3 regions of the Paenibacillus sp. MABNR03 genome follow, and region 2 is predicted to be linked to each of the others. Evidence: riboswitches for the same ligand, from Rfam matches in the RefSeq annotation. Region 2 holds a riboswitch; each other region holds the start of a gene.
The links. A riboswitch is a leader RNA that binds a small molecule or an ion and turns the genes downstream of it on or off. The one in region 2 is predicted to bind cyclic di-AMP.

Region 1: it holds a riboswitch for cyclic di-AMP, as region 2 does, so the genes downstream of both, AAIH57_RS08060 (3D domain-containing protein) here and AAIH57_RS28205 (ubiquitin-like domain-containing protein) in region 2, are expected to answer to the same signal.
Region 3: it holds a riboswitch for cyclic di-AMP, as region 2 does, so the genes downstream of both, AAIH57_RS28790 (C40 family peptidase) here and AAIH57_RS28205 (ubiquitin-like domain-containing protein) in region 2, are expected to answer to the same signal.

What each region holds. Positions count from the first base shown of each region.
Region 1 is NZ_JBCIYR010000001.1:1,920,230-1,923,508, reverse strand. It holds gene AAIH57_RS08070 (ABC transporter substrate-binding protein/permease) at 1-513, shown strand, start outside; gene AAIH57_RS08065 (amino acid ABC transporter ATP-binding protein) at 500-1,225, shown strand; cyclic di-AMP (ydaO/yuaA leader) riboswitch at 1,496-1,699, shown strand; gene AAIH57_RS08060 (3D domain-containing protein) at 1,702-2,376, shown strand; gene AAIH57_RS08055 (polysaccharide deacetylase family protein) at 2,511-3,279, opposite strand, start outside.
Region 2 is NZ_JBCIYR010000011.1:50,606-53,884, reverse strand. It holds gene AAIH57_RS28210 (TatD family hydrolase) at 32-802, shown strand; cyclic di-AMP (ydaO/yuaA leader) riboswitch at 1,044-1,297, shown strand; gene AAIH57_RS28205 (ubiquitin-like domain-containing protein) at 1,570-2,754, shown strand; gene rnmV (ribonuclease M5) at 2,907-3,279, shown strand, end outside.
Region 3 is NZ_JBCIYR010000013.1:17,734-21,012, forward strand. It holds gene rbsK (ribokinase) at 1-144, shown strand, start outside; gene AAIH57_RS28780 (c-type cytochrome) at 219-575, opposite strand; gene AAIH57_RS28785 (GNAT family N-acetyltransferase) at 728-1,219, opposite strand; gene AAIH57_RS28790 (C40 family peptidase) at 1,535-2,005, opposite strand; cyclic di-AMP (ydaO/yuaA leader) riboswitch at 2,009-2,146, opposite strand; gene AAIH57_RS28795 (hypothetical protein) at 2,407-3,249, opposite strand; gene AAIH57_RS28800 (M1 family metallopeptidase) at 3,260-3,279, opposite strand, start outside.

The DNA.
Region 1 (3,279 bases), on a different contig from region 2:
CGCTGGATCGGTACTGCCTACGTTGAAGTTATTCGGGGTACGCCGATGCTGGTTCAATTGATGATTATCTATTACGGTCTTTCCCTGACCTTCGGAATTAACTTCTCGGCGCTGCAAGCGGGTATCATTACCCTTTCGATTAACAGTGGTGCCTATCTTGCCGAGATCTTCCGTGCGGGTATTCAAGGTGTCGATCGCGGTCAACTTGAAGCAGCTCGTTCCCTGGGGATGGGGAAAGGTGCAGCGATGCGGTTCATTATCCTGCCACAGGCTTTCAAAGCAGTGCTGCCTGCCATCGGTAATGAATTTGTGACCATTATTAAAGAATCGTCCATTATCTCGGTCATTGGTATGGTCGATATCATGTACCAGGCAAGTGTAGTCAAAAACATTACGTACCAAGGAATGAATCCGTTCCTTATTGCGGCAGCCATCTATTTTGTATTGACATTCATTTTGTCCAAGCTGCTGGGTCGACTGGAAAGGAAGTTGAGTGCAAGTGATAGACGTTAGACAATTACACAAATCCTATGGAAAAAACGATGTGCTTAAAGGCATTAATGTAACAATTGGCAAGGGTGAGGTCGTTGTAGTCATCGGTCCTTCCGGATCGGGTAAAAGTACCTTCTTGCGCTGCCTCAACCTGTTGGAGCAGCCGACCTCAGGCGAAATTGAGTTTGAAGGTGTGTCGATCACAGATCCCAAACACAACATTAATGCAACGCGGGAAAAAATGGGGATGGTATTCCAGCATTTTAATCTGTTTCCGCATAAAACCGTACAGCAAAACATTACGATTGCCCCAATCAAGGTTAAAAAGCAGTCAGCACAGGAAGCAAATCAGATCGCTGCAGACTTGCTCAATACCGTTGGTTTGTTCGATAAGAAGGATTCATATCCGAATCAGCTGTCTGGTGGACAGAAGCAGCGGATTGCCATTGCCAGGGCACTCGCCATGCAGCCCCATGTAATGCTGTTTGACGAGCCAACGTCTGCGCTTGATCCTGAAATGGTCGGGGAAGTGCTGGATGTAATGAAACGTCTCGCTGAAGGCGGTATGACCATGGTTATTGTCACTCACGAAATGGGTTTTGCCCGAGAAGTTGGTGATCGCATCATCTTTATGGATGGTGGCGTAATCGTGGAAGAAGGAACACCTGACGAAGTGTTTGGACACCCTAAACATGCCCGTACACGGGATTTTCTGGGCAAAGTGTTGTCATAGACTTTCCTTGAAAAGTCGACGGATAGCCTTTCATTTTTCATCATTAATCATAAATATTTAATCAAACAGCCTTGTTAACTATACCGTTAGCAGGGTTGTTTTTTGTGAGCTGCATAAGCATGGATTTACATAAAAGTAACGTTTCTGTCATTGTTGAAAGCTGCTTTTACACACCCATTTTCTGAAAAAACCTTATAAATTCAGTCTCATCATGAACTGAACATACCATTTGGTAACATTTACTACGGACCCTGGTTACAAAATTGTGATATATTGATTCTGCCGAAACTTCCTGAGCAGGAAGTGTGGAGGATGTAATGATGCAAAGCGTGTACGGGGGAAGATTGAAATTACACGCTGCTAGGGGTGAATTAGGGGTACATAACGCATCACCAATGTAACAGCGAACCTATAGGGTGGTTTCCTCCATCCGAATCCGACAACTAACTTCGCAGGCACAATGAGGGAGGAAGACCATGATTAAGAAGAGAAGTATAGCCAAAACAGCAACAGCCCTGCTGACAGCAGCAATGCTCATCCAGGCCGTTCCAGCTCACGCTGATTCTGTTCACGTGGCCAAAGAGGGGGATACCTTCTACACCTTATCGAAAAAATATGGCGTTGGACTTAACACACTTATCAAAGCTAACAATGACATTTCGCCTTACAACATTTATGGTGGTTTGAAGATTACCATTCCTGGCAAAACCAACACGGTCAAGGCTGCTGCAGCCTCTAAGAGCTCATCCGCGGCGAAGACCATCACGACAGCAAGTCTTGATGTAAATGCAGATGACAAAGTCGTTCAAGCCTGGGGTAAAACGTTCGACTATAGTAAGGCAGTAGAAGTGAAAGCAACTGCTTACTCTGCAGATGCCTCTGAAAATGGGGGATGGGGTGCTGTGGATTACTTTGGTAATCCGCTCGAATTGGGCACTATCGCCGTTGATCCAAGTGTTATTCCACTGGGAACAAAAGTACTGGTTACAGGTCACTCCCATCCGGGACTACCAAAGCAAGCATTTGTAGCAACTGCGCGTGACATTGGTGGAGCCATCAAGGGAAAACGAATTGATATTTTCATTCCTGGCAGTCAGAAGTCTGTGAGCACATTTGGTTTTCAGGACGTTGAACTTTACATTTTAAAATAATATAATCATCCACAATAAAGGTGTCCATTAGTCATGATGATCGTGACTGAAGGGCACCTTTTGTCTTGTATCTGCAAACTCAAGTTTGCGTTCGTTTGCAGATACATGTTTGTAAGTGACAGTTACTTCGGACATTATTTGCTCTTGGGCAGCTGCAGCATCTCGTCCAAGGTCACCAGATTGAATCCCCGACACCGCAACTCATCAATAATTTCCGGTAGTGCCTCTAATGTACCGGACAGGTTGGAACCCACACCGCCTCCGGCATGCTGGAGAATGATGGAACCCGGCTTGACCGCAGATAACACATTTTGCTTCACCTGGTCCTTGTTAAGACCTTTCCAATCCAGTGAATCCACGTTCCAGTTTACGATACTGTACTGCTGTCTGGCGGCCCATTGCAGCTGTTTTTCGTTAATGTCCCCGTATGGAGGACGAATCATCTTCGGTGTGTACCCGGTCAGTTTATGAATAATGTCGCCGGTATGTAGGATCTGTTTACGAAAAGCGTTGAGAGACAGCTTACTGAATTCAGGGTGGTTGTAACTATGGTTTCCAACAATATGGCCTTCCCTAACGATTCGTCTGACGAGGTCGGGATGTTTCTCAGCGCGGTTGCCCACAATGAAAAAAGTAGCCTTTACTTTGTATTTTTTCAATATATCCAGCACCTGTGGGGTGAACCTTGGATCAGGCACATCATCAAAAGTCAGTGCCACTTGTCTGGTAGAAGGGCCATTGGTTTTGAATGTGTCCGCATATTTCTGCCTTAGCTGACCCAGTGTCAGCTGTTCATCTTCAGATAGATCGGGTTTTGCAGCAGGCAGACTGTCCGGAGCTGAATTAGCCCATAGATGTCCAGGAGAATAACTTCCACTCAGGATCAGGACCAGCATGGAAAGT
Region 2 (3,279 bases):
ACAGTTATTCGACAGGAAGGGAGAAATAAACATGATGTTATTCGACACACATACACACCTGGATGCACCGCAATTCGACGAGGACCGCGAGGAGATGATACAACGTGCAGTGGATGCTGGGGTTGGCCGCATGATCAATGTCGGTTTCAATCGGGAGACCATTCCTTCTACGATGAAACTTGCCGAAACGTATGATTTTATATATGCTGCTGTAGGCTGGCACCCACAGGATGCCATTACGATGCAGGACGGTGACCTCGAGTGGATTGCGTCTCTGTGCAAACATGAGAAAGTAGTTGCCATTGGTGAGATTGGCCTGGATTATTATTGGGACACTTCACCAAAGGATGTACAGCATCGTGTATTAAGACAACAGATCGGACTAGCTCGTGAGCTTAATATGCCGATTGTCATTCATAACCGGGATGCACATGAGGACATTGTGAAAATTTTACGCGAAGAGAAAGCCGGGGAAGTCGGAGGTGTGATGCACTCTTTCTCAGGAAGCTGGGAAACAGCAAAACTATGCCTGGATCTGGGGTTTCATCTATCCTTTGGCGGGCCGATTACGTTCAAAAATGCGAAACAGCCCAAAGAGGTACTGGCGAAGGTGCCAATGGACCGTTTTTTTATCGAAACAGACTCCCCATATCTAACACCACATCCTTATCGTGGAAAACGAAATGAAACAGCGCATGTACGTCTGGTTGCAGAAGCAGCTGCGGAAATTAAAGGCATTTCGGTAGAGGAAATTGCTGCAATAACAACCAAAAATGCCATGGAACGATTTGGGATTCGTTAAAAAACGAAGCAAAACCGGTGAAAAAGAGAGGTAGACGGAGCGAATTTGCTTTTTGATCCAAATAAATGAAGAATATTACAATATTTTAACCAAATATTTAGAAAAACGTACTTGAACAACGCTTTACAACATGCATCGAAACAGGATATCATCTTTTCAGTGAATTGTTGTGCGGAAAATTGGACAGATGTTCGGGGGATGAACAAAGGGACACTTTCCGATGACACAACAATACTTTCATGAACCGATCTCGCTGAGTCTCCGTTAACGGAGAGCGGGGGAACCAATAGGGCTTAAACATCAGCGAAAGCAGCTGATGCGCATCGTTCGCTGACCCAAAAGCAGTGAATGCATTTGCGAAGCGCTATTTGATTTCTTCTTTGGGTCTCGGGGTGAATTCAAGGGCATCCGCCATGAGCGGGTGACCGGAGATAGGGCGGCTCTCTTTCGCCCGAACCCGACAGCTAACCTCGCAAGCGGAAAAAGAGAGGCAACCTCGTGCATGAATTTCCGATATTCAAAATCATTCGGAAGCCACGAAAGAGTTCCTCTTACACTCTTTCTTTGGCTTTTTTGTTTTTGAATAAAAGAAATAGGGTCGTCATACGGTAAGTATTCAGGTGATGACATCATGTTGCGAAGAGCGGTTCATGGTGCAGAACCGGTCAATGAGATATCGACCTGTGTTCTGTAGAAAATTTGGTATAGTCGCGTCAAAGACATCATGCATTACTTTAGACGGCGAGGCTATGAAGGAGGACGGAGAAGTGGGCACATTCCAACCAGAAGAGACCCATGAGTCACGATCATCCAGTAAGTCTTACGCGTTGCGGTGGAAGCATGAGAACTTGCGTCAAATGGCACTGATCGCTATTTTCTCAATCGCACTTACAATCATGATCTTGTTAGTCGTTTACGGTCAAGCCGGAAAACAAATTTCACTGGTTATTGATGGCAAAGCTCAAGCGGTAGAGACTCGTACAGGAATGCTTCAAGAAATGCTGGAGGAGCAGTCAATCACAGTCAGCCCCCATGATGAGGTATCGATGCCTTTGAACGGAGCAATCGCAGATGGAGACCGCATTGTTATTGAGCGGGCCGTTCCAGTCAACATTACGGCAGACGGAGACACCAAGACTCTGTATACAACCGATTCATCGGTAGAAGATGCAATTCAGAAATCGGGAATTGAAGTTGCCAGTGAGGATAAAGTCTATCCTTCGCTCACAACACCAATCAAAGCAGATATGAAAATTCGTGTAGTGCGTGTAACAAAGCGTACAGTGGATGTGGAACAGCCGATTGCCTACAAAGTGATCAAAACGGCTGACCCCAGCTTGTACACAGGCGATAATCGTGTCATCGTAAATGGTAAAGAAGGTACACTTGTACAGCATATCGAAAAGGTGTTTCAGGATGGAGAATTGGTCTCCAAAAAGATGGTGGGCAAGTCGGTCTCGACCAATCGTGTCGATAAAGTGATTGCTGTCGGAACCAAAGCCAAACCTGTTGTGAAAGAGCCGGAGATTCAGACGGTATCGGCACAAACTTCCACAACCAAAAAAACAGCAACAACGAACTCGAAGAAAACCGCTGCATCAGGCAGCAAAGTGATTACCGTCTCAGGCAATTCTTTTAAATATTCCAAAGTACTTAAAAATGTATCGATGACTGCTTACTCCTCTGAGGAGCCTGGCATTGGTACAAAAACAGCTTCCGGTACCCGGGTGACCGAAGGACGGACCATTGCGGTCGATCCAAAGGTGATTCCGATTGGCTGGTGGGTGTATATCGAAGGCCTCGGCTTCCGTCGTGCGGAAGATACAGGCGGTGCCATTAAAGGCAACAAAATCGATGTGTATTATGACAGTGTGAAGCATGCCCTGAATTTCGGACGTAAGAAAGGCAAAACGGTATATGTAATTGGTCCGGTGAAGCCGGAAGCGAACTAAAATCGTTTTACTTTGAATGGGGAATGCTATAAAATAGTTGCATGAATGATTCATGCGGAATATGCGGCGGCGGAGTCTGAAGAGGCTCGCCGCCGTTTGGCAGAGAAGAGGATATTCCTCTTCTTTTTGCGTTAGAAAGGAAGAAATGGAACATGATAAAAGAAGTCATCGTGGTAGAAGGCCGCGACGATACCGTAGCCATCCGAAGAGCCGTTGAGGCTGATACAATAGAGACTGGCGGATCTGCCATCAACCAGCGTATCCTGAAGCGAATTGCACTTGCACAGGAGAGACGAGGCGTGATTGTACTTACCGATCCGGATCATGCAGGTGAGCGGATTCGCAAAATCATTGCGAATAAGGTCCCTGGCTGCAAACATGCTTTCATTCCGGAGGCTGATGCAACCCGCAAAGGAGACATTGGGGTCGAGAACGCCTCGCCTGAGGCAATTCGTCATGCACTGGCTCGTGTCCATACCTCGTATGAAGGTGCACCGAGCCTGATCGATTGGGAGGACTTGATTG
Region 3 (3,279 bases), on a different contig from region 2:
GCGCGCGGAGAAACACTGGACGCGGCAGTAGGCTACGCCATGGGAGCGGCCGCGTTATCCGTGACGAAGCTCGGCGCCCAGTCCGGGATGCCGTCTGCACATGAAGTCGAGGCCTTTTTGGCAGAACACGCTGCCAAAGGCTGAACCCTATGACAAAGAGGCCCTTACTTTCCCGAAAGGGAAGGCAGGGGCCTCTTTGCTGTTTATCCAAATTATCATTATTTCTTCTCAGCCAGCCACATCGCAATATTGGCAATTTCCTCGTCCTTCAGTTTGTCCTTGAAGGATGGCATGCCGCCTTTACCTTTGATAATGGTAGAGTAGATCTTCTCCACATCATCCTTGCTGCCGATGTTTGCGAGAGCAGGTCCTACGCCACCTTGAAGCTGATCTCCGTGACACGTGATACAATTGGCTTTGACCAGTGCTTCGGCCTGTCCGGCATCCATTGCCACTTCGGGCATGGTTGGTTTCGCTTCTTCAGCCACTTCCTCTTTCCCTGGAAGCGTAAACATTAATACAATAGCCAATGCGCATGCTGCAAAAAATACCCCGCTCATGATCCATTTGTGCATCCGTTATGTCCCCTCCAGAATGAAAGATCATCTAAACTGAAACTGTCCATATCATTATAACGGAACCTGTTATGACATCATAGCATTTTGTGGTAATTTTTTGAACTAATCACATAACCGGATATAAAATCCGTCCATGGCGGGCCAAAATGCTAACGAGGTCCTTCATAAACCATGCAGTAAAAAGGCATTAAACCGCTCGGTGTCTGTCGTTCGTATGTGTCCTGAGTGACAAATCCCGCCTTGAGGTAAACCCGAATGGCCCGCGTATTCCAGGTGAGCACTTCAAGATCAATCTCATGGGTAGGGTTTCGCCGAATGGCTTCCTTCACGATAGCAGAGACGAAGGCAGTACCATGGCCTTGTCCACACTGTTCGGGATGCATGCCAAGCCCAATCCGCGTTACGCCTTCGAGCGGAAAGAATTGAGCGAATCCACAGAGCTGATCCTGCTCTCCGAGTACAACTGCATATTGCTCTTTTCGAAGCTGCTCATCGCCGAATTCAACCTCAAGCGCCTTCATCTGTTCCCAGGGCAGCCAGCTATAGATGTTATAAGGCGGATCATACTGCCAGCTGCAGATCAATTCTGCATGCTCTTCTTGCATCGGCACAACGTGAAACGTTACAGAAGCTTCATCCATACCACTGCACGCTCCTCTCATGGTGTGCAGGTCACCTGAATTCATTTCATAAAGGTTTTGCTGCATATGTCATTCCATATTTAATCCTGATGATTTCACTCTACAAAAGAGGAGGGCATTTGGCAAGTTTCCGTTCATTGAAAAAAATTGAAACAAAAGTTCCGGTAATTCCGTTTATATTATAGTAGGATGGGTAAAAACATCATAAGGGCATGGACGAACAAGCACAAAAAAACCGCCGGATACATTCCTGCGGAGAATGTACCGGGCGGTTGATTTATGCTTCGTTACAGTATGATGTTGCTCAGCTTGTCCCTAGTCGAGGGCCAGTGACTCATATGCGTCCGTGCTCATAATCCGTTTAGCGCCAACATAGCGGTTAGCCCAGTAGTTCTCACTCAAAGAACTGATGGTAACCCCTTTGGAAGACGAGGAGTGTGCAAACTTCCCTTCCCCCACGAAAATGCCTACGTGTGAAACCCCTTTACCCGATGTATTGAAGAATACCAGGTCGCCTGGTCTCATGTCCATGCGGGATACCGAGTCACCCATGTCGAATTGGGAGCTGGATTGGCGAGCCAAATCAATGCCCAGCTTTTCGAATACATACCGTGTGAATCCAGAGCAGTCAAAGCCGTTAAGCGTTGTTCCGCCGCTTTTGTATGTAGTTCCCATTGCTGAATCAATTACTTTATCCATTTTTGAATCTGCGAACGCGCTGCCTGCTCCAAGCGATAGTGCGAATGTTAAGCTAAGTACAGCTGCGGTTAATTTCTTTTTGAACAAGAGATATACCCCTTCCAACGCCTGCGAGGTTAGCTTAAGGATTCGGTTGAAGGTCCCCTATGATCCCTCTGTAGCAAGATCAATTCACCCATAACTGGTTCCCCCGCTTCCCAGGTGCCAGGAATTTGGCTATGCTAGTTGTGCACCTGCGAAATCAAGAAATGACGATTTAATTTTAAGTAGTTACAATTCATAAGGTAAAGATTACAAAGTTGTTACTAAAAACTCACTGCGATTATTGTAACAGAGGAGCAAGGCTTTGGCAACGTTTAACAGCAAAATTAGCAAAAAAAACCTCGACCTTTGACGGGGAAAGGTCGAGGTTTGCTTTTGTGAAGCGTTATCATTGACACGAGTTTACATGAAGATGGTAACAATTTTCAAATGGTTCATTACACTTTTTAACCTTTGGAAGACTTGGACTGCCACAGACGGAAATGAGCACATATTTTCCACAGGTCCAATAAACATCTGGCAAGCGGGTACGTCTGCTGCAGAATAAGCCCGATTAGTCCGGTTAAAAACCAGGAAGCGGATGTAAAGGTACCGAAGATGAGCAAATGGAGTCCTCCCAAAAGCACTGCAATGCCAATGACAGAAATGATATGACGCAGGGCAAGCAGCAGAGCCTGAAATGTACCTCGTGTCCCGCCCTGTCCATCAGGTGCGGAGACACCAAACTGCATATAAAGCAACGCATGATGTATGAACCACCCATAAATGATCCAACCCGCTACGTATGGAATGCCTGGCAGCAGCAGCTGCAGGGAGTGGAACCCATCCAGGAAGATGCCATACAGCTTGGGGACAAGCCAGTATGCAGGCAGCAGCAATAATAACGTTTTAATGAAGTGCAGCAGCATCATGGGTTTCCATAATACCTTGATCCCTCGTACAAATGGAATACGTTCCTCTGTGTGATTGAAGTGCTGCAACGAATAGATCAGCCCTGCCTGGATAAGGGGGGTGAGCAGCATGCGAAGCAGCAGCATGGCTCCCATTATCCAGAGATAGCGATGTACCTCGGGATGTGTAGACAGACTGAGCTGGCTTTCCATTTTGAATAGAATCGTACTGAGCTCTCCAGCGTCAGGGTCCGGATAACGCAGCAGCAAGGGAACGACAGCCGAATGTACCATCCTATAGATGAAATAACCCCATACCAGTTGATAGAGAAACAAGAGTGCCGCAATGAACATATGCTGACGGACGAGAAACCAACCCTCACGTATTTTTGCTTTCACTGTCTCCACCTCACCATGACAGACCTCCGA